Regions from separate parts of the Bacillus sp. WC2503 genome, predicted to be linked through region 2. Evidence: predicted binding sites of a transcription regulator. Region 2 holds the regulator's gene; the other holds the start of a gene.
The links. The regulator LexA, encoded in region 2, represses DNA repair genes until DNA is damaged. The targets are predictions, from matches to a motif close to CGAACATATGTTCG.
Positions count from the first base shown of each region.

Region 1: addB (helicase-exonuclease AddAB subunit AddB) is a predicted target of LexA. The motif match lies at 6,623-6,636, and genes of this name have one in related genera.

Region 1 is NZ_JBQYMD010000001.1:435,513-450,655, reverse strand. It holds gene addA (helicase-exonuclease AddAB subunit AddA) at 1-3,085, opposite strand, end outside; gene addB (helicase-exonuclease AddAB subunit AddB) at 3,082-6,597, opposite strand; gene lepB (signal peptidase I) at 6,714-7,277, opposite strand; gene ACUN26_RS02400 (TVP38/TMEM64 family protein) at 7,460-8,053, opposite strand; gene ACUN26_RS02395 (competence protein ComK) at 8,562-9,143, opposite strand; gene ACUN26_RS02390 (hypothetical protein) at 9,434-9,619, shown strand; gene cspA (RNA chaperone/antiterminator CspA) at 9,757-9,960, opposite strand; gene ACUN26_RS02380 (DUF6584 family protein) at 10,239-10,733, shown strand; gene ACUN26_RS02375 (phosphotransferase) at 10,753-11,544, shown strand; gene ACUN26_RS02370 (hypothetical protein) at 11,923-12,252, shown strand; gene aceA (isocitrate lyase) at 12,290-13,567, opposite strand; gene aceB (malate synthase A) at 13,589-15,143, opposite strand, start outside.
Region 2 is NZ_JBQYMD010000001.1:2,893,322-2,908,464, forward strand. It holds gene ACUN26_RS14755 (GH25 family lysozyme) at 1-564, opposite strand, end outside; gene ACUN26_RS14760 (ABC transporter ATP-binding protein) at 699-2,462, opposite strand; gene ACUN26_RS14765 (ABC transporter transmembrane domain-containing protein) at 2,462-4,213, opposite strand; gene ACUN26_RS14770 (YneF family protein) at 4,338-4,559, opposite strand; gene sirA (sporulation inhibitor of replication protein SirA) at 4,638-5,078, opposite strand; gene tkt (transketolase) at 5,235-7,235, opposite strand; gene phnE (phosphonate ABC transporter, permease protein PhnE) at 7,525-8,328, opposite strand; gene phnE (phosphonate ABC transporter, permease protein PhnE) at 8,328-9,122, opposite strand; gene phnC (phosphonate ABC transporter ATP-binding protein) at 9,119-9,892, opposite strand; gene ACUN26_RS14800 (phosphate/phosphite/phosphonate ABC transporter substrate-binding protein) at 9,988-10,926, opposite strand; gene ACUN26_RS14805 (bifunctional metallophosphatase/5'-nucleotidase) at 11,112-12,695, shown strand; gene ACUN26_RS14810 (DUF896 domain-containing protein) at 12,726-12,965, opposite strand; gene ACUN26_RS14815 (YneB family resolvase-like protein) at 13,011-13,667, opposite strand; gene lexA (transcriptional repressor LexA) at 13,809-14,429, shown strand; gene ACUN26_RS14825 (DUF4097 family beta strand repeat-containing protein) at 14,544-15,143, opposite strand, start outside.

The DNA.
Region 1 (15,143 bases), 2.5 Mb from region 2:
TCTTTATTTCTGTAACGGATTGCTTCGCACGATGAGAGGTTGCTTCCTCATACCCGTACTTCCACATTAACCTATCGTACACTTCTTCTTTTCGTTCACTTTGTAATGGCACAGCCTTTTTCTCACGAAGTGCTTCTAACAACTCTTGTTTCTCTTCTTGAACTGGCTCTGGTGCAAGTAGCGTGTTACCGTCCACAACTTCTACTTTCCAGCTAGTGTCATACCCGTAAATTTCATCTGGAATACTTCCTTGTCCTAATTCAAGAAGTATTTCACTATCACGATGTCTATATAATGAAGGTGCAATCCAGTCTAAATAGCAAGACGCTCCAGCACGTATGTGATCTGGTAATAACCATTCACTATGTTCCCTCGCATCGAGCCATTTTTCCATTTCCTTATTTGCATCCTTAACTGTTCCGATTAAAATTAACTTCTCTTTTGCACGCGTTAAAGCTACGTATAATACGCGCATTTCTTCCGCAATTAATTCCATTTTCATTTTACGTTTAATTGCAAGTTGCGATAATGTCGTATATTTAATTCGTTTACGCGGATCAATGAACTGTGAACCGAAACCGAAGTCTTTATGCAGTAAGAAACGTTTCATTAAATCTTGTGTATTAAAACGACGACCGAGTCCAGCTACAAATACGACCGGGAACTCAAGTCCCTTACTTTTATGAATCGTCATAATGCGAACAACATCTTCTTGTTCACCAAGAGCTCTCGCCGTCCCCATATCGTCACCGCGTTCTAAAATACGTTCAATAAAACGTAAGAAGCGGAATAATCCTCTAAATGATGTTGCTTCATATTGCCTTGCGCGGTCATATAATACACGCAAGTTTGCCTGCCTTTGCTTTCCAGCTGGTAAACCGCCGACAAAGTCATAATACCCTGTCTCACCGTACACTTTCCAAATTAAATCAGAAAGTGATTGTTGGCGCGCGAATTCACGCCATCCTTGTAGTAAGTTATAAAACCATTCTAGTTTTTCATGAAGTTCTTGTTCTTCTTCAAGCGGTGCACCTTTTAAGAATGAGCTCATTACTTCATAAAATGACCCTTTCTTTCCGTGAGCACGAAGCGTCGCAAGTTCTTCATCATTTAATCCAACGATCGGTGAACGAAGTACTGCTGCAAGTGGAATATCTTGCATCGGATTATCAATAACGCGGAATACGTTCATCATAATATTTACTTCTGTCGCTTCAAAGTAACCAGTCGCAAGGTCTGCATATACTGGAATTCCTTGTAGTTTTAACTCTTCCATAATTTGCGGTGCCCACGGCATAGAGCGAAGTAAAATAACGAAATCACGATATTGCACTGGTCGCATACTATCCGTTTTTCGGTCATACACTTCATAACCTGAATCGACCATCGCTTTAATGCGCTGCGCCATAAGACGAGCTTCCAGTTGCGCCTTTTCGACTTCCGTACCTTCTTCACCCTCTAGTACTTCTTCTTCCGTTTGCTGAATGCATAATAATTCAGCCGCTACATCTTCACCTATTAGATAGCTAGCACCTAGCTTTAATTCAGCGTCAGCATCGTAATCGATTTCCCCAACTTCTTCGCCCATAATTTGTTTGAAAATAAAGTTCGTACCTGCTAGTACTTCATGACGACTACGGAAGTTTTTCGCTAAATCAATCTTCATTCCGCCGCCCGATCCTTCTTGCGTGAAGCGTTTATACTTTCCTAAGAATAAGCCTGGTTCTGCTAGTCGGAAACGGTAGATTGACTGTTTTACGTCACCAACCATGAACAAGTTCCCTTCACTCTCAGAATCTTTCGTTACGAATTTAATAATGGATTCCTGTACGAAGTTCGTATCTTGATATTCATCGACTAGTACTTCTGCAAATTTATTACGATATTGAAGCGCTACTGCTGATGGCTTCACTTCATCATTTTCACTTTGTTCACTTAAAATTTGCAAACAGAAATGCTCTAAATCTGTGAAATCAACCATTCCTTTATCTCGCTTCATCGCTTGGAAACGCTCTGTAAAGACTTTTACGAGCTTCACAAGTTTTTCTAATACAGGATGCATATCTTGAAAATCTCGTAAGAAACTTTCAGGTTTGCGGCTAAATAACTCTTCTTGTAATTTCTTCACTTCATCTTTCGCTTTATTACGAAGAGAGTCTACTTGTTTTACAACATCCTCGTTGTAATCACTTTTCTTAATACGCTTTAACGTTTGCCACGATACGTTTTGCATCGCTTCATACACGCTTGTCCACGATTCACGAGCTGCTGATGATAACATTCCAAGTAAAGCTGCATCCGCTTGCAGGGTTTCAACGCGAGGCGCCGGGCCGTCAGGAAGCATTGCGAGTTCGGTTGCTTTACGAATATGTTGTTCCGCTGTTTCAAGCTGGAATCTCACATCTTCTAATAGGTAAGAAGCATACACTAAATCTTCAATTGTCTTTCCTTCCACGTCGTATGCTTCTACTAATTTATCGAGCCATTTTTCCGGATTTGGATGCGCTCTTGATTCTGTATGAAGCGCTAAAATCATTCTTTGTAAGTCATCATCACTACGGTCACTCGTATAGCGATCAACTAATTCAAAGAAAATACTATTATCTTCGATTCCATACTCTTCTTCTAATATGTCATCTAGCACTTCTTCTTTTAACAACTCATTTTCTGTTTGATTTGCAATACGAAAACGAGGATCAACATCCAGCATGTAGTAATACCCTCTAATTACTTGTAAACAAAATGAATGGATCGTTGAAATAGATGCTTTATTTAATAGGCTCAGCTGTTTTCTTACATGTTGAGATCCTGGCTCATCAATTAGTACTTTTTCTAACGCTTCTCCAATTCGATTTTTCATCTCTTGCGCCGCTGCATTCGTAAATGTTACAACGAGCAGGCGATCGACATCGACTGGATTTTCCTCATTAATAATCTTTTTAATCATACGTTCAACTAATACTGCTGTTTTTCCCGATCCAGCTGCTGCTGCGACTAAAATGTCACGTCCATTCGCTACAACGGCTTTCCACTGGTCATCTGTCCATTGACTACCTTCTGGTTTTTTAGGCCAATTCTCTATCATTCTCCGTCAACCTCCTCTCTAATTTTCTCCATCGCTTCACTATCTTTCATATCTTTTAACGTACGGAATTGATTATCTTCAAGTGATTCATCAAACTGACAGACAGATTTGAAGTTACAGAACGTACATGCCGCTTTATTCCCCTTTTTGTAAGGAGCAATATCAATAACACCTTCTGTAATGTCTTTTCCGATATGTTCAAACGTATGGTGTACATATTTTTGCAGTACGTTAAACTCTTGCTCACTTGCAATGCTAGAACGCGCACTAAAACTACCGTCTTTTTTCAGACCAGCAGAAATAATATCTGAACTTCCTGTTGAAAGTTTGTTATCCATTAAACGAACAACGTCAGCATCTCCTAGTACGAGGCCTTTCATTTTAAATTTCTTTAAAATTTCTTTTTCAATTTCAGCTTCAGATGCGTCACCTTTCATTTCAACAATCGGGTTATGAATATGAAAGTACAGTACACCAGCAGGTGATGCTGCGTGGCCTTTTTTCATCCACGTTTGTGCATTTGTAGTAACGACATCTAAATACGTTAACATTTGAAGTGCCAATCCGTAATACACTTCCGTTAAGTCTAACGCTTTTGAACTTGATTTATAATCAATAATACGAAGGAATGTTCCGTTTTCATCTTCAGCCTTATCCACACGGTCAATACGGCCGATAACTTCCATCTTCACACCATTTGGTAATGAGAATTCCATCGGCGGAAGCGATCCCGTACCGCCCATACCGAATGGCACCTCTAAATCAACTGGTACGAAACCGCTCGACTTCGCGTGTTCACGAAGAATGATTGACGTACGGAAAATGATTTGTTGTAGTTTTTGTTTTAAATAGAAATGACGATTTGAGCTTAATAAAATTTGTCTTTGTAATAACGGTGCGATTTCTTCTATTACTAAAACAGAAAGATGCTCACACTCTTTTATTGATAAATCCGCCCAAGTGCGGTTTTCGCGTAATAGCCTGTCTGCAATTCTCTTCAGTGCTGCATGGAATAGTTCACCGATATCTGGTGCATCTAGTTTAAAAATATCACGCTCTCTTAACGATAAACCGTGCTGCGCGAAATGAGCGTACGCACAACGGTTGAAGAGTTCCATACGAGAAACGCTTCCTTTTATTTTATCTCCGTATAAATCTCTACTTACTACCGTACTTAGTTTCTGCGCACGATTTCGATAGAATAAACTCGATAACACGCGACTACTTTTTTGTTTCCATTCATCCGAAGTGACGTAGAAGTTATAGACGTCCCACCAAAAATCTAGATTCCCTTCAAATCCGTATCGCTTCCACGTTTGTAGTTGCTGCATGACATAAGATAACGTCACTTCTGGCGTTGCTACGTATGAAATTTGTTCCGAACGCGATAAGTCGTTTACGTCATTCGTAATAAACGAGTCTTTCACATTAGGGAACATTCTTTTTATTTTCTTAATAAAGCTAGATGCAAGTAATGTCTTTCCTTCTTCATCTGCAAGTGGGCATGAAATATATAATTTCTCAGACGCTCTCGTTACCATCTGATACATAACGAACTGCTCTTCTAATAAAGTTTGTCTCGTCGTTGGCGCGAGTTCAATTCCTGCCGCACCAAGAACTTCTCTTTCCTCATCAGAAAGCATCCCTTCATCCATCGGTGCTGCTGGAATAACTCCTTCATTTACGCCGATAATAAACGTTGCTTTCACATCTGATAACCTGGAGTGATCAATATTGGCAACTAATACTTGATCTAATGATGGCGGAATGTTAGCGAATTGAAGTGCCTCAAGTCCTGTCGACATAACGTCCGTGAACATTGATAGTGACATCTTCTCCTCACCAAGCATTTCTACAAACGTATCAAGAAGGCTCATTACTTCTTCCCATACTTGTTCATGGTCTGTTGCAAATAAGAAATCTCCGCTCTCTTCTGCACGTATACGTAATTCTTCTAACTTCTTTGGAACGTCAAGTTCTTCTAAAAATAAGTAAACCGCTTCGCACATTTGCATCACTGTTCCCGCACGCTTTAACCTTTTTTGCATGCGAATAACTGGCGTTCTTACAACATCACGCAGCCTGTTTATTTTCTCTTCCATTTCACGTTCAATATCTGTTATCATTCCGTTTGTATCGTCAAGTGAACGGTAACGGCGATACATCCACGGATCCTCAGAAGTCCATCTCTTCCCTTGTACACCGTACGCTAAACAGTAGTTTTCGAACTCATCCATCTCTTCACGCATCATTTCTTTCCTTACGTTTAATGGATATAAAAGCTCTGTTTTCACGCAGCGAAACACCGCGTCATAACGCCAATTTCCGCTAATAATTTCTAAGGCAGAACGAATACATTCTACTAATGGATGATGTGACATCGGGCGTTTTTCATCGATGAAGTGTGGAATATTATAATCTGTAAATAACGTTCGCATCACATCGTAATAACTTTCCCCGTTACGAAGAAGTACTGCAATATCTCGATAACGATACGTTTCATCCGCGACAAGTCTACGAATTTCACGAGCAACCCCTTCTACTTCAGCTCGTAAATTCGCCGCTGTACTAATTGTTACACTTGCTTCATCATAATACTTTTCATTCGGACGCGCTTCATAATGCGTTTCTAAATGAGCTAATGCCGGAGAATGAAAACGCGGTTGTTCCATAAGTGGAATTGTTTTTTCAATTTCTATTTTCTCTTCACGCGCTACTTGTTTTATTTTTTCATATGTTAACGTCGTTTCATAAAATAAATCCAGTTCATTCACTGGCTGCGCTAATGTTTTTTCATCTATCGTTAACGTAATTGTGACTCTCGCTCCACAAATCATGAGCTGTCTTACAATTTCAAGTTCTTGCGGAGAAAATGAATGAAACCCATCTATATAAATTTCAGCACCATTTACATACTCAGACTGCGGAAGCTTTTCCACTAGCAATTGTAAATAGTCTTCTGAATCTAAATATTTCCCGATTAAAGCACGTTCAAAATCATCATATAATAGCTGTAAATCATATACTTTATTCGCTAATAACTTTTGCTCAGCACTGCTACTATGCGCATCTAATTGTTGCCACATTTCATATACGTTAGATGGCGTCACATTGTAACGTTTAAACTCCGCAATCATACTGCCAAGATGCTCAAAGAAACCGTTTTGCTCCGCTGCTTTTTGGAACACCGATAATCCATCTTTACGAGATTCTACAATTTTACGAAGTAACATATGCACACCCGCTTCATCAATATGAAGACGACTCGCTCCGCCAACTTCTTGCAACACCTTCCAAGCTAATCGTGAAAAACTAAAAACTTGTGCCCGAATAGAACCTCTTACATCCTCACTTTCAATTAACGCCTGCTGCGTCTGGAATGTCATCTGTTCTGGCACAAGATATAATATTGTTTTGCCTCTCGGGCGCTGTTTTAACTCTTCTTGCACTTCTCGTAAACAAAGTGTACTCTTTCCACTTCCCGCTCTACCAATCACCAATCGAAGTGACATGTAACCCCACCTTTCACTTACACAACGAACGTTAGTTTGCTACTATAATTGTATTATAGTACACGAAAAAAGACAAACGGAGTTGTTTGTCTTTTCTATACTTCTACTTCATTATATCAACCTTTTGAAAAATTCGTTTGCACCTCTTGAATTGGCCAATATCTTAAATCGACTTTACCGACAACTGTATCAGCCTTCACAAAGCCAAAGTGTCTACTATCCCAGCTCCCAAGGCGGTTATCGCCTATTACAAAAATATGACCAGCTGGCACCACCTTTTCTTTTGTTAACTCTTCTAATGTAAAATCACCTGTTAGTTGCCTTCCATTTATCTCTTTCTTGTACTTCTCTAAATAAGGCTCATCAATAAATTGACCGTTTATATACAACTTATCATGCTTATATTCAATATGGTCTCCAGGTAAACCGATAATTCGCTTTACATAGTCTTCTTTTTTATTCGCATGAAAAACGACGACATCGAACCTGTTCAAGTCCCCCACTTGATAACTCACCTTATTTACAACGAGCATATTGCCATCCTGCAATGTCGGCATCATTGACTTCCCCTCTACAACGTACGTTGAAAAGAAAAACGTTCGAAAAAATACAGCTAATAGTACACCAATTAAAATTGTTCGTATCCACTCTAGGCCTTCTTTTTTCAAAGTTTTCTTCATCCGCTTCTCCCCTTACCCTTTAATAATGAAGCTTGCATTTATAAAGTGAAACTTAATCGGTGGGGATTTTGTTCATCCCGCACCGATCGGGCAGTTTGATCCCCACCTAACTTCTCTGCTTCAGCCGAATTTTTTGGAGGGAGTTTCACTGCCCTCAAATAGTGGGACAAAGAAGACTATTCTTAATGTAGTTCTAACTTTACTTCAATTCTTTTACCGACATACCATAAAATAAAAATAACAATCGCTACAATAACTGATTTCACTGGCTTATGAATAAACGACATTAAATCATGACCGATGTACGTTAAAATAAAAATCATCACAAGCTTCCCGAATGCGAGCGCAAGTCCGAACTGTTTTACGCTAATGCGAGATAAACCAGCTACAACGTTTATAAGCGCAGACGGTGTAAACGGAAAACAAAATATAACAAACACTGGCGCGAATCCTTTCCTTTCAATCCACCCCATTGCCTTGCGCACTTTCTCATGCTTATTTACAAAAGAAAAGAAACGGCTTCGTCCAAAATGGCGGATAATGAAAAAAACAAGCATAGCACCGATTACTGATCCAAGCCATGAATAAAGGAAACCCAGCCAAAATCCAAATGCAACAGCATTCGCTAGTACAAACACAATAAGTGGTAATGCTGGAATAAGCGCCTCTATCATCGGCAAACCGATGCCAAGAAGCGGTCCGAACGCCTTATAACTTTCAACAATATGATCCATATTTTCTGGTGAAAAATACTCTTTGATTGACTGAAAATCCATTCTACACTTTACCCCTTTACTCTAATTACTACCTCTACTGTATCATTGCTTTTCTGAAAGAGGAAATGGTAGATACGACATATGGAGATGTAATTATTAAGTTTCCATGTCCTTCATTAGAATTCCTTCATTATTTAGCTATGATAATCTTTCAATATTCGACAGGATATGAAGATAATTTAGACACTATACACAAATTGTAACTTAACGGTTACGTTTGATGAAAAAGCAGAAACTACAGAAAGGAATAATTCGTCTTTTTCAAAAAAATACCCTTACTGCACGTAAGGGTATTTCTACCTATATAGAAAGAAGTATCATGTATGCCACAAATATAAAATGATATATATTCACACTACATTAAATATATATAAGGAAATTACCATTATATTGTTCCATTAAAGAACAATATATTTGTACATCTCACTCGGTTTATTTATGAATCTTACAGCGTAAACTGTATATATAATGAAATAAAAAAAGGATGAGTCTCCTCATCCTTTTCCTCTCACACATCTTCTTCCCTAACAAAATACACTTTCTCATAAGCTGGTCTTAATGTTGATTCATCTCTTTTATCAATTTCTTTAAAACAAGGATTTCCTTGTTTCTTCTTTCGATCTTCATATTCTGTACGCAGTTTCGCTGTACGATTTTGTTGATTTTCAAAACTACTTTTTGATATTTCTAATTTCACAGCAAGGCCATTTATAAATCGAATCATAAGATTTCCATCTTTTAATTCTCGATTACTTTCGATATAAAAATGCGACAGCCACGCGCACTCTTTTCTAGAATAAGAATAAGTAGGGAAAAAATAAAGTTGATCTGTCGGACTGATTGCAATCGGTGCTTTATGTGTAATGTGCGTTAACTCTTTCGTTCCTTCTTTTCTGCCCAAAAAACTAGATCCATGCTTACGACAACTTCTCTCTATAATATCTAGAGGCTTTTGAAATACGAAAAAAGAATCTTCCATTTCAACAACTCGCGTAACAATTTTCTTTTCACTTAGAATAACAGGAAGTAAGGCCATTGTATTTTTAGTTACAACATAATTTTCGACATAGCGTTCTACTTTACTTTCCATATCCTATTATCTCCTTTTTTCATTTTCTATTTATATTAGCAGCTGCATATATAATTTTAGCACCTATGAAAAGGAAATAGGTAACAGGTTCCGCTTTTTTACAATTTTTTATCATTTATCAAACATTTGTCAAACAATAAAATCACGATATATAAATTAAATAGTTTTATAACCATAAAAACAGCATTTATACTACCTATAAATATTTATTATCCCTTCCTCTTTTTACATCATTACAACAATTAACTTTGCTATAATTAAAATATAAATCCAATATATGGAGGGCCCTTATGGAAGAAAAAGAGATCCAACCATCGATTCAAATGAAAAATAGTAGCGTCATTATCGTGAAAAACTCAGCTAGTATTATATTCGGTTTATTTTTCATTCTGCTATTCTTCGCTAAACCATTTCGTAAATCGAAATGTCCTGAATGTAAAAAACGCGAGAAGAAAAAAGCAGGAAAAGAAGAGTAAAAGGCCTTCCTTTTTGGAAAGCCTTTTACTCTTCTTCATTACCTCTATAAACGTCGAGTACAACTTCATTTACATATATCTCAACAACAAAAAAAGGATGGCATGAGCCATCCTTTTTTCCATCATCAACTATAAAATTATAGTTTGATTACGTTTTTAGCTTGAGGTCCACGGTTGCCTTCTTCGATTTCGAAGCTAACTTTTTGACCTTCTTCTAAAGATTTGAAACCTTCAGTTTCGATTGCAGAGAAATGTACGAATACATCGTTTTCGCCTGGAACTTCGATGAAACCGAAGCCTTTTTCGTTGTTAAACCATTTTACTTGTCCTGTTACTGCCATGATTATTTCCTCCTAAGAAAATACAAATTATTTTAGTCTTCCTGTATAAAAAAAGAATCCACACATTATCAAACACGAAACATAAACTAGTTCTCACATACTTTTTCTCGTTCGTTTTCGGCACTTGATAATATATGGATTGCTTAATTTAACTATTCAACTGACATCATCATAGCATACTTAAAATAAAATGTACAATCTTTTTTGAAAATAGAATTTCTAATTTTTAGTATTTCTTATAAAATAAAATTATCTCTATTCTATATAAGGAGGAATTCATGACAACCAAAATTCCTAAAAAAACATTAAAGAGAATTGAAGAGGATATTGAAAATAATAATCTCGGAAAGGCAAGAGAAAGATTACACGGTCTCATCTTTACATACCCAAATGAATTACATCTTCGAAAACAAATCGGAGACATTTATTATAAATTACAATATCCAGAAATGGCTGGACGTTATTGGTATCTAGAGGAGCATAAAACAGATATTATGCATGAATCATGTTTATTATTTGAAAAATCAATGGGAAATGATCCTTATCATATTGCGCGTGCTTTAAAATTCAAAGGCGATTCTAGCAAGATAAAGAAATTGTATAAAGAGCAGCCTTTATCTCCAGTACAAAAAAAAGTAGCAGAGGAATTAGTATATGAATATAAAGAAACATGGGAAGATAAGTTACTCTCTCTTGGGTGTCTAGTATTCCTTGCTTTCCTTCTTTTCTCTGCTATTGTCGGTATATTCACTATTTGGAATTGGATTTTTTAATTATAGGGGGAATTTTCACATGTCAAACTACGAACAAGAAGAAAAGCTAACAGGGGGAAACGTCTCAAACGTATATCGTTCTGAAAATACTGTTCGGCGGGAATTAAAGCCAGACAGTACAAAAATTCATAAGCTATTACGTCATCTAGAAAACAAAGGATTTCATTATGCCCCAAAGTTTTTGGGCATAGATGAAAAAGATAGAGAGATTTTATCATTTATAGAAGGCGACGCAGGCAATTATCCTTTAAAAGAATTCATGTGGTCTAATGATGTGCTGAAAGAAATCGCAAAGATGCTCCGTCTGTACCATGATGCTGTAAGTGACTTTCCGTTATTAGCTGATTGGAAACCGATGGATCATACCCCACATAACATTGAGGTTTTATGCCACAATGATTTTGCTATATATAACATTATTTTCAATAATGAAAAGCCAGTCGGTATTATTGATTTTGACGTCGCTGCTCCTGGTCCAAGAATGTGGGATATCGCTTATACGCTTTATACTTGTGTACCTTTAAGTCGAGTGTATTATACGGAATCAGGTGAGGCAATTCATTACGACTCATCGCAACATGCAGGTCGTATTAAAGAAAGAGTAAAGTTGTTTGCTCAGTCCTACGATAAAGATATGGACGAAAATTACTTCGAAATGGTGTTACTACGTTTAGAAGGGTTATGTACATATGTGAAAAGAAAAGTACAAGAAGGAGACGGAAATTTCCAAAGAATGATTGATGAAGGACATCTAGATCATTATGAAAAAGATATGACGTTTATTCGTAAGCATGGGAAAGAATGGATCTAATATTATTTCTATTTTTGTTAGTAAATATATTTTAAGTTATGTTACATATATCCGAATAATCGTTCATATCGTTTCTTTTCCTACCGGAACTATCAAGCTAAAATCTCGAGATACCCCCTAACGAAATTTTAGCTTTCTATAGTTATGTAAGAGAATTCAGCCCATTTTTTCGTTTCACAAAAATTTTATAATAATTAAAATCACATTATAAAAATATTATATTATAATACAACTAGTTAAAGGGAAACTTTAATCAGTGGGGTTTTGTGCATCTCCCACGTAACTTCTTTGCTCCAGCCAACTTTTGAGGCGGGAGTCTTACTGCCGCAAATAGCGGGATAAAATTACAAGGCCGTTTGCCATGGGGGATTTACATACATGAAAAAGATTTTATTTTTGTTATTGGCTACTATTATTACGTTAACATACCTTCTAGTTTTTAATAAGACTATTGATTCTGAAATTAAAGGATTCCCTATACCTTATGAAGCTAAATTAATTCATACTACTGAGGAGATAGGTGAGTATGTATATAAAGGCGATTGTTTTGAATCAGGTTTATCTATATGGTATCAAATACATATAAAATTAAAGGGATGGGATAAGACTTTTGCAGAGGGTGGAATGAAAGTTTATGAGAAGGATAATAAAAAAGTAACCGTAATATATTTAACGGGAGAAGATGTTATCAGTTTATATAAAGAGTAATAAAAAAGGTGATCACTTAATTGTGATCACCTTCCTTTTATTTCGTAAACTGAGCTTCTTCTGTAGAACCTTTTAACGCTGTCGTTGATGAAGTACCGCCTGTAATGACTTGTGCTACTTCATCAAAATAACCTGTTCCTACTTCGCGTTGATGACGAGTTGCAGAGTAACCGTGTTTCTCTGCTGCGAATTCCGCTTGTTGTAATTCAGAATATGCTGCCATGCCACGCTCTTTATAGCCACGCGCTAATTCAAACATGCCGTAGTTTAATGAGTGGAATCCAGCAAGTGTTACGAACTGGAACTTGTAACCGTAAGATGCGATTTCTTTTTGGAAGCTCGCAATCGTTTTTTCATCTAATTTTTGTTTCCAGTTAAATGACGGTGAACAGTTATAAGCGAGTAATTTCCCTGGATATTTTTTATGGATTGCGTCTGCAAATCGTTTTGCATCTTCTAAATTTGGTTCAGACGTTTCACACCAAACGAGGTCTGCATACGGTGCATACGCTAAACCACGTGCAATTGCTTGATCCAGTCCTGCTTTCGTACGATAAAATCCTTCTGGTGTTCTTTCTCCTGTAATAAACGCTTTATCAACCGGATCGATATCACTCGTAATTAAATCGGCTGCATCTGCATCTGTTCTTGCAACGATAATTGTCGGTACTCCCATTACGTCCGCAGCAAGGCGTGCGGAAATTAAATTACGTACCGCTGTTTGTGTCGGCAGTAATACTTTTCCACCTAAATGTCCGCATTTTTTCTCTGAAGATAATTGATCTTCAAAGTGTACACCTGATGCACCCGCTTCAATCATACCTTTCATAAGCTCGAATACGTTTAATTGTCCGCCAAATCCAGCCTCTGCATCTGCTACAATCGGTACGAAATAATCTGTATCATCGCTTCCTTCCATATGCTGAATTTGATCCGCACGTTGAAGTGTTTGATTAATTCGTTTTACTACAGCTGGTACGCTGTTCGCTGGATATAAGCTTTGGTCTGGATACATATGTCCAGAAAGGTTTGCATCAGCCGCTACTTGCCAACCACTTAAGTAAATTGCTTTTAATCCCGCTTTCACTTGTTGCATCGCTTGGTTTCCTGTTAATGCACCAAGTGCGTTAATATAATCTTCCGTATGAAGCGATGTCCAAAGCTTCTCAGCCCCGCGGCGTGCTATTGTATGTTCAATATCAATCGAACCACGCAAACGAATTACATCTTCAGCTGAATACGGACGTGTTATTCCTTTCCATCTCGTATCTAATTCCCAGTTCTCTTGTAATTTATCGATTCTTTCGTTTTTCATTTATTCCATCCCCTTTTCACTTTATAAAATTTCATAACCCGGTAATGTTAAAAACGGTACGAACTCATCATTCCGAATGAGGTTTGTAAACAATGTTGTCGCCTCTTGGAATCTCCCTTTCTTAAAGGCTTCTTTACCAATCTCTCTTTCTATCTTTACTAATTCTTCTTCTTTCCATTCTTCCATTAATTCGAGCGTAATATTGCGGCCATCATTTAGCTTTCCGCCTTCATGACGAATCCATTGCCATATTTGTGCTCTGGAGATTTCCGCAGTTGCTGCATCTTCCATTAAGTTATAAATTGGCGCTGCTCCCCGTCCACTTAACCAAGATGCAATATATTGAATACCTACACTAATATTCGTGCGAAGACCTTCTTCTGTAATCGTTCCCACTGGTACTTCTAATAAATCTTTTTCTGTAACACGTATTTCTTCACGTTTCCTAAAAATTTGATTCGGCGTTTTCATAATGTGATTAAATACTTCCATCGCAACCGGTACAAGTCCCGGGTGGGCAACCCAAGTCCCATCATGACCGTCTAAAGCTTCACGCTCCTTATCAGCACGCACCTTTTCGAAAGCCGCTTCATTCGCTTCTGGATTATTTTTAATCGGAATTTGTGCTGCCATTCCTCCGATTGCTGGTGCATTACGGCGATGACATGTTTGAATTACTTTTAAAGAATACGCGCGCATAAACGGCGCCGTCATCGTGACTTGCGCTCTATCTGGCAGTAAAAATTCATTATGATTACGGAAACCCTTTAAGAAGCTGAAAATGTAATCCCATCTTCCGCAGTTTAAGCCAGCAGAATGATCTTTTAGCTCATACAAAATTTCATCCATTTCAAACGAAGCGTGAATCGTCTCCAATAGCACAGTCGCTTTAATTGTTCCGTTTGGAATACCGATGTATTTTTGAGCAAATACGAATACATCGTTCCATAATCTCGCTTCTAAATAACTTTCCATTTTCGGTAAGTAAAAGTACGGGCCACTTCCTTTTTCTAAAAGCGCCTTCGCATTATGGAAAAAATACAGACCAAAATCCACTAAGCTGCCGGACATATTTTTCCCATCAACTTGCATATGCTTTTCCTCTAAATGCCATCCTCTTGGACGCACAATGAGTACAGCTGTTTTATCATTTAATCTATATTCTTTTCCTTTATCATTTTTGTGTGAGATCGTTCCCTTTACTGCATCTCGTAAGTTAATTTGGCCTTCAATCGCATTTTCCCAAGTTGGTGAATTCGAATCTTCAAAATCCGCCATAAAAAGATGAGCTCCTGAATTTAAAGCGTTAATGACCATCTTTCTATCTACCGGTCCAGTAATCTCTACGCGGCGATCCTCTAAATCTTTCGGAAGATTGGCGATTGTCCAATCCGCTTCACGTATGTGCTTTGTTTCTTCTAAAAACTTCGGAAACTCCCCTGCATCAATTCTTTTTTGTTTCTCTACACGTTTTTGTAATAGTTCTGTGCGGCGCTCATTGAAATTTTCATGTAGTTCCTTTAAAAAACTAAGCACCTCAGGTGTCAATATTTCGTTGTACGCTGGTAACATTTCT
Region 2 (15,143 bases):
TGAAATTTGGCCAGAATCAGTGTATTGCCACGCTGTCCACTCTGTCCATCCACCAGCATCAGCAGGCGGTGTACTAGAATATCTAGCAATCCAAAGTGGAATATCACTTAACCCGTTAATTCCAAACTCATTAATATACCAAACTCCTGTATATAACATTACATTTTTTCCAGTAGCCTGTTTCACATAATTTATGAAACTTCTTGCCCAATTAGATATAGCGGTACCAGTTAAATTACTATTACTCGGATCTGTTGGTGACTCTAAATCTAGAACTGGCATTAAGTCTGTTTGATTGCTTTGTAATATACTCACAAAATATTTCGCTTCTGAAATTGCATCATTTTGTTCTGGATGTGCAAAATGGTATGCACCGATTAATACATTCGCATTTCGTGCCGCTTGTACATTTTGAACAAAAGTAGGATCAAGATAATTTACACCTTCTGTCGCTTTTGCATATGCTGCTGGAATGCCAGATGCCTTCACTGCATTCCAATCAATACTCCCTTCCCAATGAGACACATCGATAAACGTAACATTTGAACTCGATCTGTTTTGCATATAAAATCTCCTATCAAATTTTTTCATTCCGTATACATACAATATGTACAACTTTACTAAATGGACACGACATGTATGCTATAAAAACAAAGAGTAAATATATTTTATATACAAAGTAAAAAAGACCTTGTATATTACAAGGCCTTTTGCAAGCTTCCTTTATTTTGTAGTAAATACATATTATAATACAACCCTTGCTCACTCAGTAACTCTTGATGTGTTCCCCTTTCTACTATCTCTCCATCATGCATAACGAATATTTGATCTGCATCTTGAATTGTAGATAACCTGTGAGCAATCGCTATCGTCGTTCTACCTTTTCTCATTTGCTGCAACGCTGTTTGAATAGCCTCTTCTGTTTCTGTATCGATATTAGCTGTTGCCTCATCTAATACTAACACTTTCGGATTAGTTGCTATCGTTCTAGCAAAAGCAATTAATTGTCGTTGACCACTAGAAAATGCAGCTCCTCTTTCTACTACTTCTGTTTCATACTGCTTTGGTAATTTTTCAATAAACGTATTGGCTTGCACAAATTGCGCAGCTTCTTTTACTTCTTCATCTGTAATTTCTTCATTGTACATACGAATATTTTGCTTTACATTTCCTGCAAATAAAAATGCATCTTGCAATACGAGTCCTATTCTCTTTCTAATTTCTCGTTCTTCAAATTTCTCTAAATCTACACCGTCTATTACAATGTTTCCCGACTTAATATTATAAAATCGCATTAGTAAATTCATAATGGTACTTTTTCCGCTACCAGTATGCCCAACAAAAGCAACCGTTTGCCCTTGTTTCACATGAAAAGATACATTTTTTAAAACATCACGCTTTCCATCATACGAAAAAGTAACATTTTTAAATTCAATATCTCCATTAACTACTTGAGGATTCCCATCCCCTTTTTGAACCGGCGCTAAATCTTTCTCATCTATTAAATGAAATACACGTGATGATGAAACAAGTGCCTGTTGGAAAAATGATAATTTCATCATCATCTCATTTACAGGTTGGAAGAAACGATGAATATAGTTAACAAACGCATATAAAACTCCTACTTCAACGGGACTCTTTAAAGCGTCAATTCCGAATAAACCAAGTACTAATGCAATTGCTACAATATGAACTAAATCCGTTGCTGGACGTAAAAGTAATGCGTCTAACTTTAACGTGCGTCGTCCTGCACTATAATGTTTATTATTCACCTCTTCAAATTCTTTTCTCATACGTTTTTCTTGTCTGAATACTTGAACAATATTCATTCCTTGAATGGACTCATTTAACTTCGCATTTAATACGCTTAATTGATTACGTACTTCTAAATAAAAAGCTGCACTTTTCCGGCGATATAGCACCATAATAGCAAACATAATTGGAATTAATATAAGAGAAAATAGTGCTAATTTTACATCTAATAAAAACATCGCCACTAAAATCCCTACTAAAAACACTACATTTTTTACGAATGTTGATAGTACACTTACATAAAAATCCTTAATCGCTTCCGTATCATTTGTTATGCGAGATACGAGTGTACCTATCGGCGTACGATCAAAGAAACTTAATGACAATTTTTGAACGTGTTCATACACTTCAACTCGCATATCTTGAACAATCTTAAAAGCTATATTTTGAAAGTACAATAAATCTAAATACGTAAATAATACTTTTAATAAATGTGCAATTATATACACTACAAATAGAGTAACAAGTGCTGATTGATCAAAGTTACGCGGTACTAAATGTTCATCAAGAAATTGTTTAATTAAAAAAGGACCCATCATTTCAGTTACAGTTGCACCAACTAGGAATAAAAATGCTAATGCTAATAACCTTTTATATGGTCTCATATAAGAAAGTAATCTTCTTAAATCACTCCGCTTTTTCTCAGCCATCATACGCCTCCTTTCTCTACTAACGCCTCTAGTTGCTGGCTTTCGTACATTTCTTTATACCAACCATTTTCTCCCATCAATTGTTCATGTGTTCCTCGTTGCACTACCGCTCCTTCATCAATCACAAGAATAATGTTTGCATGCTGAATTGCACTTAAACGGTGTGCAGTAATAATCGTCGTTTTTTCTGCTCTTTCCCGTTTCAATGCGGATAATATAGTTTCTTCTGTTTTTGCATCGACAGCTGATAAACAATCATCTAAAATTAAAATTTCAGCATTCGTTAATAAAGCACGCGCAATTGAAATCCGCTGTTTTTGACCTCCCGATAGTGAAACACCTCTTTCACCTACTACCGTATCATACCCTTCTGAAAATTGAACGATATCATTATGAATACAAGCAATTTCAGCAGCACGCGCAATTTCTTTATATGTAGCATCGACCTTTCCGAATGCAATGTTCTCTCCAATACTCGCTGAAAATAAAAAATGATCTTGCGGCACGTATGAAATTGCAGAACGTACACCATGAAGTGTTACATCTCGAATATCCCGCTCACCAACTTTTAATTCACCATTAAAATGATCATATTCTCGAATTAAACATTTTAACAACGTCGTCTTCCCTGCACCGGTACGTCCCACAATACCTAGCGTTTCACCTTTTCTTAAATTAACATAAATATCTTTTAAGTTTAATAGTTCATTTTTCTTATAAGAAAATGAATCAATAGCAAATGAAACATCACCACTTGCTATAGTATTTATAGCGTTTTCCTTATTTACTACATCTGAAGTTTGTGAAAGTATTTTCTCCACACGATCATACGAAGCGCGTCCACGTTCCATAATATTAAACAACCATCCAAAAGCTAACATTGGCCATACAAGAGTCCCTAAGTATGTTGTAAACGTTACTAGCTCTCCTACAGTTAATTCGCCCCGTACTACTAATAAAGATCCGTAACAAACTGCGATTAAAAACGAAAACCCGACAATAAGTGCAATCGTTGGATCGAATAACGAGTCAATACGTGCGACTAACATATTTTTATGTACGACATCTTCTGATTTCTTCCGAAATGCTTCCAAATCCTCTTTCTCTTGTCCAAGCGAGCGAATCACCTTCATCCCACTCATACTTTCTTGTACTTTATCATTGATTTCAGAAAACGATTGCTGCGCTTTATGAAATCTTCTATGCAATAAAGTTCCATAATAATTTGTAGAAATCGCTACAATTGGCATCGGAATTAAACTTAATAATGTCAACTTCCAACTAATTGTAAACCCCATCGCCACAAGTACACATCCTCCAACTGCTAATGAGTCAACAAGTGTTAAAACACCCGATCCAGCAGTTTGCTGAATTGCCTGAATATCATTGGTCGCATGCGCCATCAAATCGCCTGTACGACGTGATTGATAGAAAGTTGGACTCATCTTTGTAAAATGTTCATATAAATTCTTTCGTAATTGACGGGCTAATTTTAAAGAAGATCCAAAAATCATAATACGCCACAAATAACGCAATATGTACATAGTAATTCCTACAACAACTAACAGAATAACCCACTTCAACAATTTTTCAGATGTTAATGTTCCATTATTAATTTCATCTACTACAATACCTAGTACTTTCGGGGCTACAAGTTCAAGAAGCGCGACACCAAATAACATAATAATCCCAATTATGTACGCTCGTTTTTCTTGTTTAAAAAACCAAGCTAAATTAAAAAATACTTTCATATTTATCCTCCTCCCTTAAAATGAGCGATGTTTTCAGTTTAACAAAAATACAGAATTTTTAAAAGTTTTAAATGCTTTCAAAATCCAATAGGAAAGGGCACTCTTATCGAGTGCCCTTTAGCGCTTATTTTGTTTGTTGCTTGCTCATCGCGCTCATCATTTGATTGATTTTCTTTTGGGAAGGTTTTTGTCCCATTTGCATCATCATCATTTTTAACATTTGTTCATTAATTGGTGGATTTTTTTCTAAGTAGTTCATCATGTATTTGCGGGCAATGAAAAATCCTAACGCCACGCCTGCTACTAGTGCTACTACGCCCACTAGAATACCTAACCAAATTGGCATATATTTTCCTCCTTCATGTTGTCTACCTTACAGTGTACTAAAACCTTTTCAATAAGACAAGATAGAATTCGACATTTTTTACACATATGTTCGTACTTGTTTTAAAGGATTCAACCATCCGTACTTTGTATTTTCATAATCCATAGCTAAAAATGTTAGTTCACACTTTCTTAACACCTCAAAGAAAGTCGTTTCCATAGAGACATTTCCAGAGGTATTCATGCGAATATAGTGTGGTTTCACTATTATTTCGCCATATTCCGCTCCCGTAAAAAGTGTATGCGTATGATGTGTTCTATCATATTTACCAAGAACACGCAAAGCTTGCTCTAATTTATGATGAATTTTCATTACTTGTAATGGCATCGTTATATACATCATTTGTTTATATAACACTTTTTTCTCCGAAAGGGACCCAGATTCTGAAAATCGAGCAAATAAATCAAAAAACAAATATTCACGACCAAAATAAGCTTTCGCAATATCCTCTTGAATTAAATACAATTCATACGTTTTCATTTTCAGCCTCCCAATCTGGACAACCTTTTCTCTTCATTATATAGAAGAAAATTTGCAATGATTGTCTGACTGCGGAGAGATAAAAAACTTTTTCTGTCGAAAAAACTCATTTACATAGAAAAACCTCTCCATGCCGGAGAGATTTTTCTAAAATCATTAAAGCATTTCTTTTACTTTACGAACAACGTTCTCTACAGTAAATCCATACTCTTCCATAATCTTCTCACCAGGAGCAGAAGCACCGAATGTATCGATACCTAACACATCTCCTTCAAGACCTACGTAACGGTGCCATCCGAATGTAGCACCCATTTCGATTGCGAAACGTTTTGTTACTGCTTTTGGTAATACAGATTCTTTGTACTCAGCAGTTTGAGCTTCAAAGCGATCCATAGATGGCATGCTGACAACAGCTGCGTCAACGCCGTCTACTGCTAACGCTTTTTGTGCTTCAACAGCTAGACTTACTTCAGATCCAGATGCAAGTAAAATTACATCAGCTGTTTCTTTCTTGCTTGCAGAAACTACATATGCACCTTTTGCAACTTTTTCATACGTATCTTCTTTTGCGCCTTCTAATGTTGGAAGATCTTGACGAGTTAATACTAAAGCAGTTGGTGTTTTTGTAGATTCTAAAGCTAATCTCCAAGCCGCAACAGATTCGTTACCGTCAGCTGGACGAATAACAGATACATTTGGCATTGCACGAAGCGCTGCTAATTGCTCAACTGGCTCATGTGTTGGACCGTCTTCACCAACAGCGATACTGTCGTGTGTGAATACATACGTTACTGGCAATTGCATTAATGCTGCAAGACGAATTGCTGGACGTAAGTAGTCAGAGAATACGAAGAACGTACCACCGTAAGTTTTTAAACCACCATGTAGTGCAATACCGTTCATTGCTGCACCCATTGCGAATTCACGTACACCGTACCAAATGTTTTTACCGCTGTAATCTTCTCTTGTAAAGTCTTTTTCGTTATTCATATATGTTTTGTTAGAACCAGCAAGGTCAGCAGATCCACCGAAGAATGATGGTACAGACTCTGCAATTGCATTAATTACAGCACCTGAAGAATTACGTGTTGCTGCTTTTGATCCTAATTCATAAGTTGGTAAGCTTTGTTCCCAACCTTCTGGAAGAAGACCGTTCATTGCTGCTTGCAGTTCGTTTGCTAATTCTGGATATGCTTGTGCATATTCACCTAACATCGTGTTCCAAGCTGCTTGCGCTGTTTCACCAACATCTTGTACTGTTTTACGGAAGTTGTCATATACTTCTTCTGCTACATGGAAGTCTTGTTCAGCAGTCCAAGCGTATGCTTCTTTCGTTAATTTTGTTTCGTCTACACCAAGTGGAGAACCGTGTGAAGCTGATTTTCCTGATTTGTTTGGAGAACCGAAACCAATTGTCGTTCTTACTTCAATTAGCGTTGGGCGTTTTTCGTCAGCTTTCGCTTCTTCAATTGCTTTCGCGATTGCTTCAATATCGTTTCCATCCTCAACACGGATTACTTGCCATCCGTATGCTTTGTAACGATCTTCTACACTTTCAGAGAATGAACGATTTAAATCGCCATCTAATGAAATATCGTTTGAATCGTAAAGCACAACAAGACGACCTAATTGTAAATGAGCAGCTAATGAAGATGCTTCAGCAGAAACGCCTTCCATTAAATCTCCATCACCACAAATAGCGTATGTATGATGATCTACTACATTATACGCATCACGGTTATATTTAGCCGCTAAATGTCTTTCAGCCATTGCCATACCTACAGCAGTTGCAATACCTTGTCCAAGTGGACCAGTAGTTGCGTCTACACCTGCAGTATGACCGTACTCAGGATGTCCTGGAGTTTTACTTCCCCATTGACGGAAGTTCTTTAAGTCATCCATTGTTACATCATAACCAGATAGGTGAAGTAGGCTGTATAATAACATTGAACCATGACCTGCAGATAATACGAAACGATCGCGGTTAAACCACGTTGGGTTATTTGGATTATGTTTCATAAATTGAGTCCATAATGTATAAGCCATTGGTGCTGCACCCATTGGCATTCCTGGGTGACCAGAGTTTGCTTTTTCAATCGCATCGATGGATAATGTGCGAATCGTGTTGATAGAAAGTTGTTCGATTGAATGTGACATGCTATTCTTCCCTTCGCTTATATTAGTAAACGTTTTATACATTTATATGATAGCTTCCCACGCAAGATTATACAACATGTATCGACAAATATGTTGATGTTTTTTTGATTTTTTATAAAAAAACCAATGATTTCGGGAATGTATGGGTATTCAATATGACATACTTTTTTATTGTTTTTATTTTAAAAAGAAAGGGAATTATCTGTATATTTATACAAACGTACAGACTTCTTTTAATAAACACTTAAAAAGACAAAAAAGCATCTGACTTCGATGCTTTTAAAATCCGTTAAACAATCCGTTTTCGAATCGAACTTGAAATAAAATCGATTATAATTACCATTAGAATGATGCCCAATAAAATAATTCCCACACGAGACCAATTCCGTGAACTTAATGCAAAAATTAATGGCGTACCAATACCACCTGCTCCAATTACACCTAAAATCGCAGCGGATCGCACATTAATTTCGAACCTGTATAACGTATACGATAGAAAATCTGGTAACACTTGTGGTAATACCGCATACCAAAGTATTTGAAACCGATTTGCACCTGTTGATATTAACGCCTCGGTCGGTCCCTTATCTATATTTTCAATTCCTTCCGAATATAGTTTCCCTAACATTCCGATAGAGTGTAACCCTAAAGCTAGAACTCCGGCAAAAGAGCCTGGCCCAACAGCTTTTATAAATAAAAGAGCCATAACTAATTCAGGAAATGTACGAACAAAACTAAGTACAAATTTCCCAGCACCTGAAGTTAATTTTCCACTACTCATATTCGTTGCCGCCCAAAAAGCAAATGGAACAGATAAAAAGGCAGAAATAAATGTACCTAATATTGCAATTGCCAACGTATCAATCAAACCATGTAATAAATCTTCACCATCAGGCAAAGATACATACGACCAATCTGGGTTCAACACGCCTGTCATAATTGCTTTTGTAATTTCTCCCGCTGTATTTTTTATTCCCTCGAGTGGGACACCTGAAAAGGCCCATACATATATAACTGTTAGTGCTATAAAAATAATCCAGCGATTTACACTCGGTTTCTTCGGTTTTGGTACGATTATCGTCGTTTTACTCATTATAATTTCTCCCGCAACAATGTACTTATATAATCAATTAACAATACAACAACAAGGGTATAAATAATAATGGAAGCAGTTTGTTGATATTGTAAAAATCCAAGTGTACGATCATAATATAAACCAATGCCACCTGCTCCTACTAAACCTAGAACGGCTGCGGCACGTACATTCACCTCAAATGTATAAAGTACGTAGGAAACAAAGTGCGCTTTCACTTGCGGAATGACCCCATAAACAATCCATTGCACCTTATTCGCTCCTACAGCTGTCATCGCTTCTAATGGACCTGGATCAATTGATTCAATTGACTCATACAATAATTTCGCTACGAGCCCAACCGAGAAACAAGTAAGAGCCAAAATACCTGGAAGTGGTCCTATTCCAAAAATCGCTACAAAAATAGCCGCTAATAATAAATCTGGTATCGTTCGTATAAAATTTAAAATCAATCGAGCTGGACCGTACAAAAATACACTAGTAAATACATTACTTGCTGCAAATAGTGCAAGTGGAATGGCTAAAATCGCTCCTAAAGTCGTTCCAATAATCGCCATGCGTATTGTATCTAACATTGCTGTTGTAATAACTTGAAAATAACTCCAATCTGGTGGCACCATTTCCTTCAATAAATCCATCATATTTGGAAAACCAACTACTAGTTTTGAAAATGATGCGTCGACCTGTACACTACTACCCCACAACAGTAAAATAACTAGAATAACCGTTAACATATGTTTCAATTTACTCGGCGGCTTCGGTATCGATTTCGAATATATCGTCACGTCATTCATTTAGCTGCCACCTCTAATAGTGAGCTTTTCTGAGCTACGTCCCCATAAATTTCAGCAAATTTTTCATCCGTTGCCTCATCTACTACACCATCAAAAACAATTTCACCTGCATGTAATCCAATAATGCGTGTAGCATATTGCCTCGCTAAATCAATAGAATGTAAGTTTACAATTGTCGTAATTCCAAAATCTTCATTAATTTTTTTCAAATCATCCATTACTTGCTTTGTTGTCAGTGGGTCTAACGAAGCAACAGGCTCATCTGCCAATATAATTTTCGCTTCTTGTGCCAATGCTCTAGCAATCGATACACGTTGCTGTTGTCCTCCTGATAATTCATCTGCTCGTGCATATGCTTTTTCTAAAATATTTACCCTGTTCAAAGCCTGAAATGCAAGTTCCAAATCTTCCTTCGGAAACAAGCCTAACGTTGTACGTAATGTCGAATGATATCCAACACGCCCGGCTAATACATTCTTCAGTACCGTGGATCGCTTTACAAGGTTAAAGCTTTGAAAAATCATACCAATATCTCGGCGCATGCGTCGTAACTCTTTGCCTTTTGCAGCAGTAATAGACTCACCTTCAATAATAATTTCTCCTTCTGTAATCTCATGAAGGCGATTTACTGATCTGAGGAGTGTAGATTTTCCAGCCCCAGATAGCCCGACCATTACAACAAATTCACCTTTTTGAATTTTTAAATTTATGTTTTTCAATCCTTTCGTACCATTTGGATACACTTTGGAGACATTTTGAAACTCTATCACACATCTTACCTACCTTCTATGTATTATCAATAACTGAAAAACGGCAAACTAACTGAAATCACACACTTTCCAGTTAGTCGCCATTTCCATATGTATTATTGTGTTTTCACTTTCTTTCCATAGTCACGAACGATATCAAATTTACTATCATCAGATTTCACATATCCTTCGTGTGAGTATACCTCTTTAATGATTTTGTGCCCTTCTTCATTCTTTCCTATTTCAATGAAAGCATCTTGTAATTTCTTGCTCCACTCCGCATCTAAATCAGAACGTACAGAAATCGTATCGTTTGGAATTTTCTCCGTAAATTTTACTATTTTCGTTTGATCGAATATATTCGGATAATCTTTTTTTACAATATTACGAGCATCTTGGAATACAACAGCTGCATCAACATCACCATTTAAAAGAGCAATAAGTGACTGATCATGACCTTTTAATGTAACAGGTTTCACATCCTTTAGCGGATCGACTCCCTCTTTTAACAATACAGCTGCAGGCCATACATACCCTGCTGATGATGTTACATCTTGATAACCAATTTTTTTACCCTTTAATTCTTTTACACTGTTAATATTAGAATCTTTCTTAACAACAAACTCTGATTTATAAAAATCTACTAAGTCCTTTGTGGGAGCTCCAGTTTCATCATCTACCCCAAAACGTTGCGCCTGTAATATTACGTTTGCAGCCTTTTTCTCATGCGCTAACACATACGCTGTTGGAGGTAAAAATCCTACATCTACTTGTTTTGATGCCATAGCTTCTACAATTGTATTGTAATTCGTTGAAATACTAACTTTTACCGGAATGTTTAATTTATCACTTAATAGATTTTCCAATGGTTTTGCTTTTGCCTCTAACGTATCTGCATTTTGAGAAGGAACAAATTGAACATTTAACGTCTTCGGTACATAACCTTTTTTCGTATCCTCATTTTTACTTGCACTTGATTCCTTCGTTCCACAGCCACTTAATAACCCCGCTGCTAGTACAACTGTTGTGCTCATTGCAAAAACTTTTTTCAACATGTGAATGCCTCCATTTTTCGTTGTTATAAAATAACCTTCCGTAAACATGAAGAAATATATCACATATTTTTACAAACAATTACTTATTTACAGAATCTTTACACATTCTATACATTCTGATTAAAATTCTTTTCATATATTTGATATGATTAATTGAAAGATAACAATAGAAAAGGTGAATGGTATTGAATCAAAATCAAATTGTAACTTTAAATATTTTATTAACAAGCGATGTACATGGTACTGTGTATCCAATTCACTACCAAGATAACTCCAAAGCAGAAATTGGTTTAGCTAAAATTTCTACTCTTATAAAAAAAGAACGTTCCAAAAATACAAACGTTCTTTTAGTTGATAACGGTGATTTCATACAAGGAACACCTTTAACTTATCATTACGCTACATACGAAAAAGATAAGAAAAATCCAATGTCCTTATTGGCCAACTATTTAAATTATGATGCTGCAATTATCGGCAATCATGAATTTAATTATGGAATGGATATATTAAATCATGCTGTAGAAACTGCAAACTTCCCGTACTTATCAGCAAACATTTTAGATAAAAACATAAAAGAACCTTATTTCGGGAAACCCTATATAATAAAACATATTGAATCAAATATAAAAATTGCTATTTTAGGGGCAACAACACATTACATCCCGAATTGGGAACAGGCCCATCATATTAAAGATTTACTATTTGAAGATGCATTAGAAACAATAAAAAAGTGGGTTCCTTACATCCGTAAACATGAGCAGCCCGATTTACTAGTCGTAGCCTATCACGGAGGATTTGAACGCGATTTTCAAACAGGAGTACCGACTGAAGTTTTAACAGGTGAAAACCAAGGATACGCAATGTATGATGAAATTGATGGTATAGATATTTTACTAACAGGCCACCAACACCGAGAAATTGCTCAAACTTTAGATAATGGTGTAACAATTTTACAGACCGGATGCAATGGACACTCCGTTGGAAAGGTAAAAGTAATATTCGAAAAAACAGAACAAAAATGGGTAAAGAAAAATAGTTACGCACAATTATTGCCTGTGCAAGGAATCGAGGCCGACAAAGATGTTCTTTCCTTGGTCGCCGATTATGAAGAGAAAACACAAAAATGGCTTGATCAGCCTATTGGCATCATTCATGGAGACATGCGAATTTCAGATGCTATGCAAACTCGTTTGCAAGACCATCCTTTTATTGAATTCATAAATAAAATCCAGATGGATATAGCTAACGTTTCTATTTCTTGTACAAGTTTGTTTCATAATACATCTCCAGGATTCCCGAAACATGTCACAATGCGGGATATCGTTTCCAATTATATTTACCCAAACACATTAAAAGTTATTCGAGTGACTGGAGCCGATATAAAAGATGCTCTCGAACTTTCTGCTTCTTATTTCACATTAAATAAAGTTGGAGATATAATTGTTAATCCTGCATTCATAGAACCAAAACCTGCGCATTATAATTACGATATGTGGGAAGGGATTTCGTATGTATTAAACATTTCAAAACCAATTGGTGAAAGAGTAGAGTCTTTACAGTATAAAGGCGCTACACTCGATATAAATGAAGAATATGACGTTGTTATGAATAATTATCGAGCAAACGGCGGAGGGAACTTCTTCATGTTTCAAAATAAACCAGTAATAAAAGATATTCCAACAGATATGTCTGAACTTATTGCTAACTATATATTGAAGCATAAAAGAATAGAAGCAACGAGAAATAACAACTGGAAAGTTATTAAATAACAAATAAAAAAGATGGGCTTCGCCCATCTTTTAATTTAATTTTGCATTATCTTGCTTTTTTAAAGCTTTTAATTTCGCTGGTGTAACATCTGTACCTTCTTCGTTAACGACTTTAATTCCTTTAAGTTCGTTTAACATATTTTGACGAAATCCTTTTAAATATTGTTCTCGTAGCGATTGACGCTCACGTTGTTCTTCTTCAGTTAAACCTTCAGCTTTTGCTTTTTTCGCTAAGAAGTTAATGCGTTCAACGAGTTCGTGATTAAGCATCTCGAATCCCCCTTCTAATCAAAACTGATTATTATCATACAATAGTTACTCTTCTTTATCAAGCAATTGCTTTGTATACTCTACGTATCTACGATGTACAGTCGCTTTTGAAACATTATGACCAAATCCACGAAGCGTTGCCGCAATTTCTTCGAAAGTGAGTTCACTCTTGCGCAAACGTACAATTTCCTCAATTGGCACTTCTTTTTTCTCTCGCCCTACGCTTAAATGACGATTTTTCAAATTATTTTCTGGCCGATAGCCTTTTTCTACCGCGCGTTGCATACCACGTTTAATTTTCAAGTTATGAATCTTTCTTTGATATTCTTCAACAATACTAATTATATCTAATACCATCGAATCAGAATCCGACAATTGTAATTCACCATTATGCGTATGTGTATATACTTTTATTCCCTCTTTATGTAAACAATGCATTAACGCAATCTTCGCATTCCCTCTACCAAGACGTGTTTCATCTTGTATTAGAAGTGCATCAACTTGTTCATCTCGAATTGTATCTAATACTTCTAATATGCCATCACGTTCAATTGTATAGCCACTAGCCTGTTCCTCAATCACTTTTGTCACATTCATTTCATAGCGCTCAGCTAAATGCAATAATTCATCCTTTTGACGCAATAACGATGTTTCTTGTGCTTCTTTTGTTGTACTCACACGTGCATAAACAATTGCATTCATTTTGAACCCTTCTTTCTCGCTATATTTTCTCTCTAGTGTATCATAAATCTCCCTTTTGTTCGAACTTATGTTTGTAGAATGTTTTTTCGCATGTTATACTTATTAATAAGAAAAACGAAAGAAAACGAGGTGTTAGAAAACATGGAAAAGTTAACGAAACGCCAGCAAGACATTCTCGACTTTATTAAGCTAAAAGTACAAGAAAAAGGATATCCACCTTCCGTACGTGAAATCGGTCAAGCAGTCGGCCTCGCTTCTAGTTCTACAGTGCACGGACATTTATCACGACTAGAAGAAAAGGGCTATATCCGACGCGATCCAACAAAACCACGAGCAATCGAAATTTTAGGCGATGACCGAATGGATACAGAAACACAATCTGTTATTCAAGTTCCAATCGTCGGAAAAGTTACTGCCGGTTTACCGATTACAGCAGTCGAAAGTGTAGAAGAGCACTTCCCACTTCCAGCTAGTATCGTTTCTGGATCAGATCAAGTATTTATGTTACGTATTTCTGGAGATAGCATGATTGAAGCTGGTATCTTTGATGGAGATTTAGTTGTTGTCCGCCAACAACAATCTGCATACAACGGTGAAATTGTCGTTGCCTTAACAGAGGATAACGAAGCAACTGTTAAACGTTTCTATAAAGAAAAAGACCACTTCCGTCTACAGCCGGAAAACTCTTCATTAGAACCTATCATTTTAAAACAAGTGTCAGTTATTGGAAAAGTAATTGGCGTATATCGTGATTTACATTAAAAATAATAAAAGAAGATAATTCCCTTATTTATATAGGGAATTATCTTCTTTTATATATTGGTAGATTTTAATTCATTCCAAAAAACTCGAATGAATCTATCTTCTCATCTATTATTAACGTGTTTCTATAGTAACATCTCCAGCAGCCGTTTTGCCGCTAATCTTTTTACTCCCATTACCAATTGTTACGTTTTTATTTTCCTCATTAAAAATTGTCACATCTCCACCAGGAGTTTGCCCAGTTATTACTGCATCTTTTGGTTTTTCCGATAAAGTAATAGTTACATCTCCAGCAGTTGAGCTTGCCTCTACATCATACTTAGGATCATGATCCATAATATATACATCCCCACTAGTCGTTTTTGCTGTTACTTTCCCCATAACCTTTTTAAAGTTCACCTCACCAGCTTTTGTAGATCCCTCTACGTTCTTAGCTGTTACATACTTCAAATCCACTTCTCCTGCCAGCGTTCCAACATTTACGCGGTCACTTTTCACATCACTTATTTCTATTTGTCCAGCTGCTGAATTTACTTTGATCTCTTGGTAAGAACGTTCTGGTACAAATATAGTCAATGTAGACGTTTGAAATCCGAAATTGTAAAAGGAAAAATCAAACGAAACATCTTTTTTTCTTTCCCCAATAACTTTTAATGTGTCACCATCTTCAGTAATACGAATTTCTTGTTTACTTACATCTCCTGTTTGCTTTAC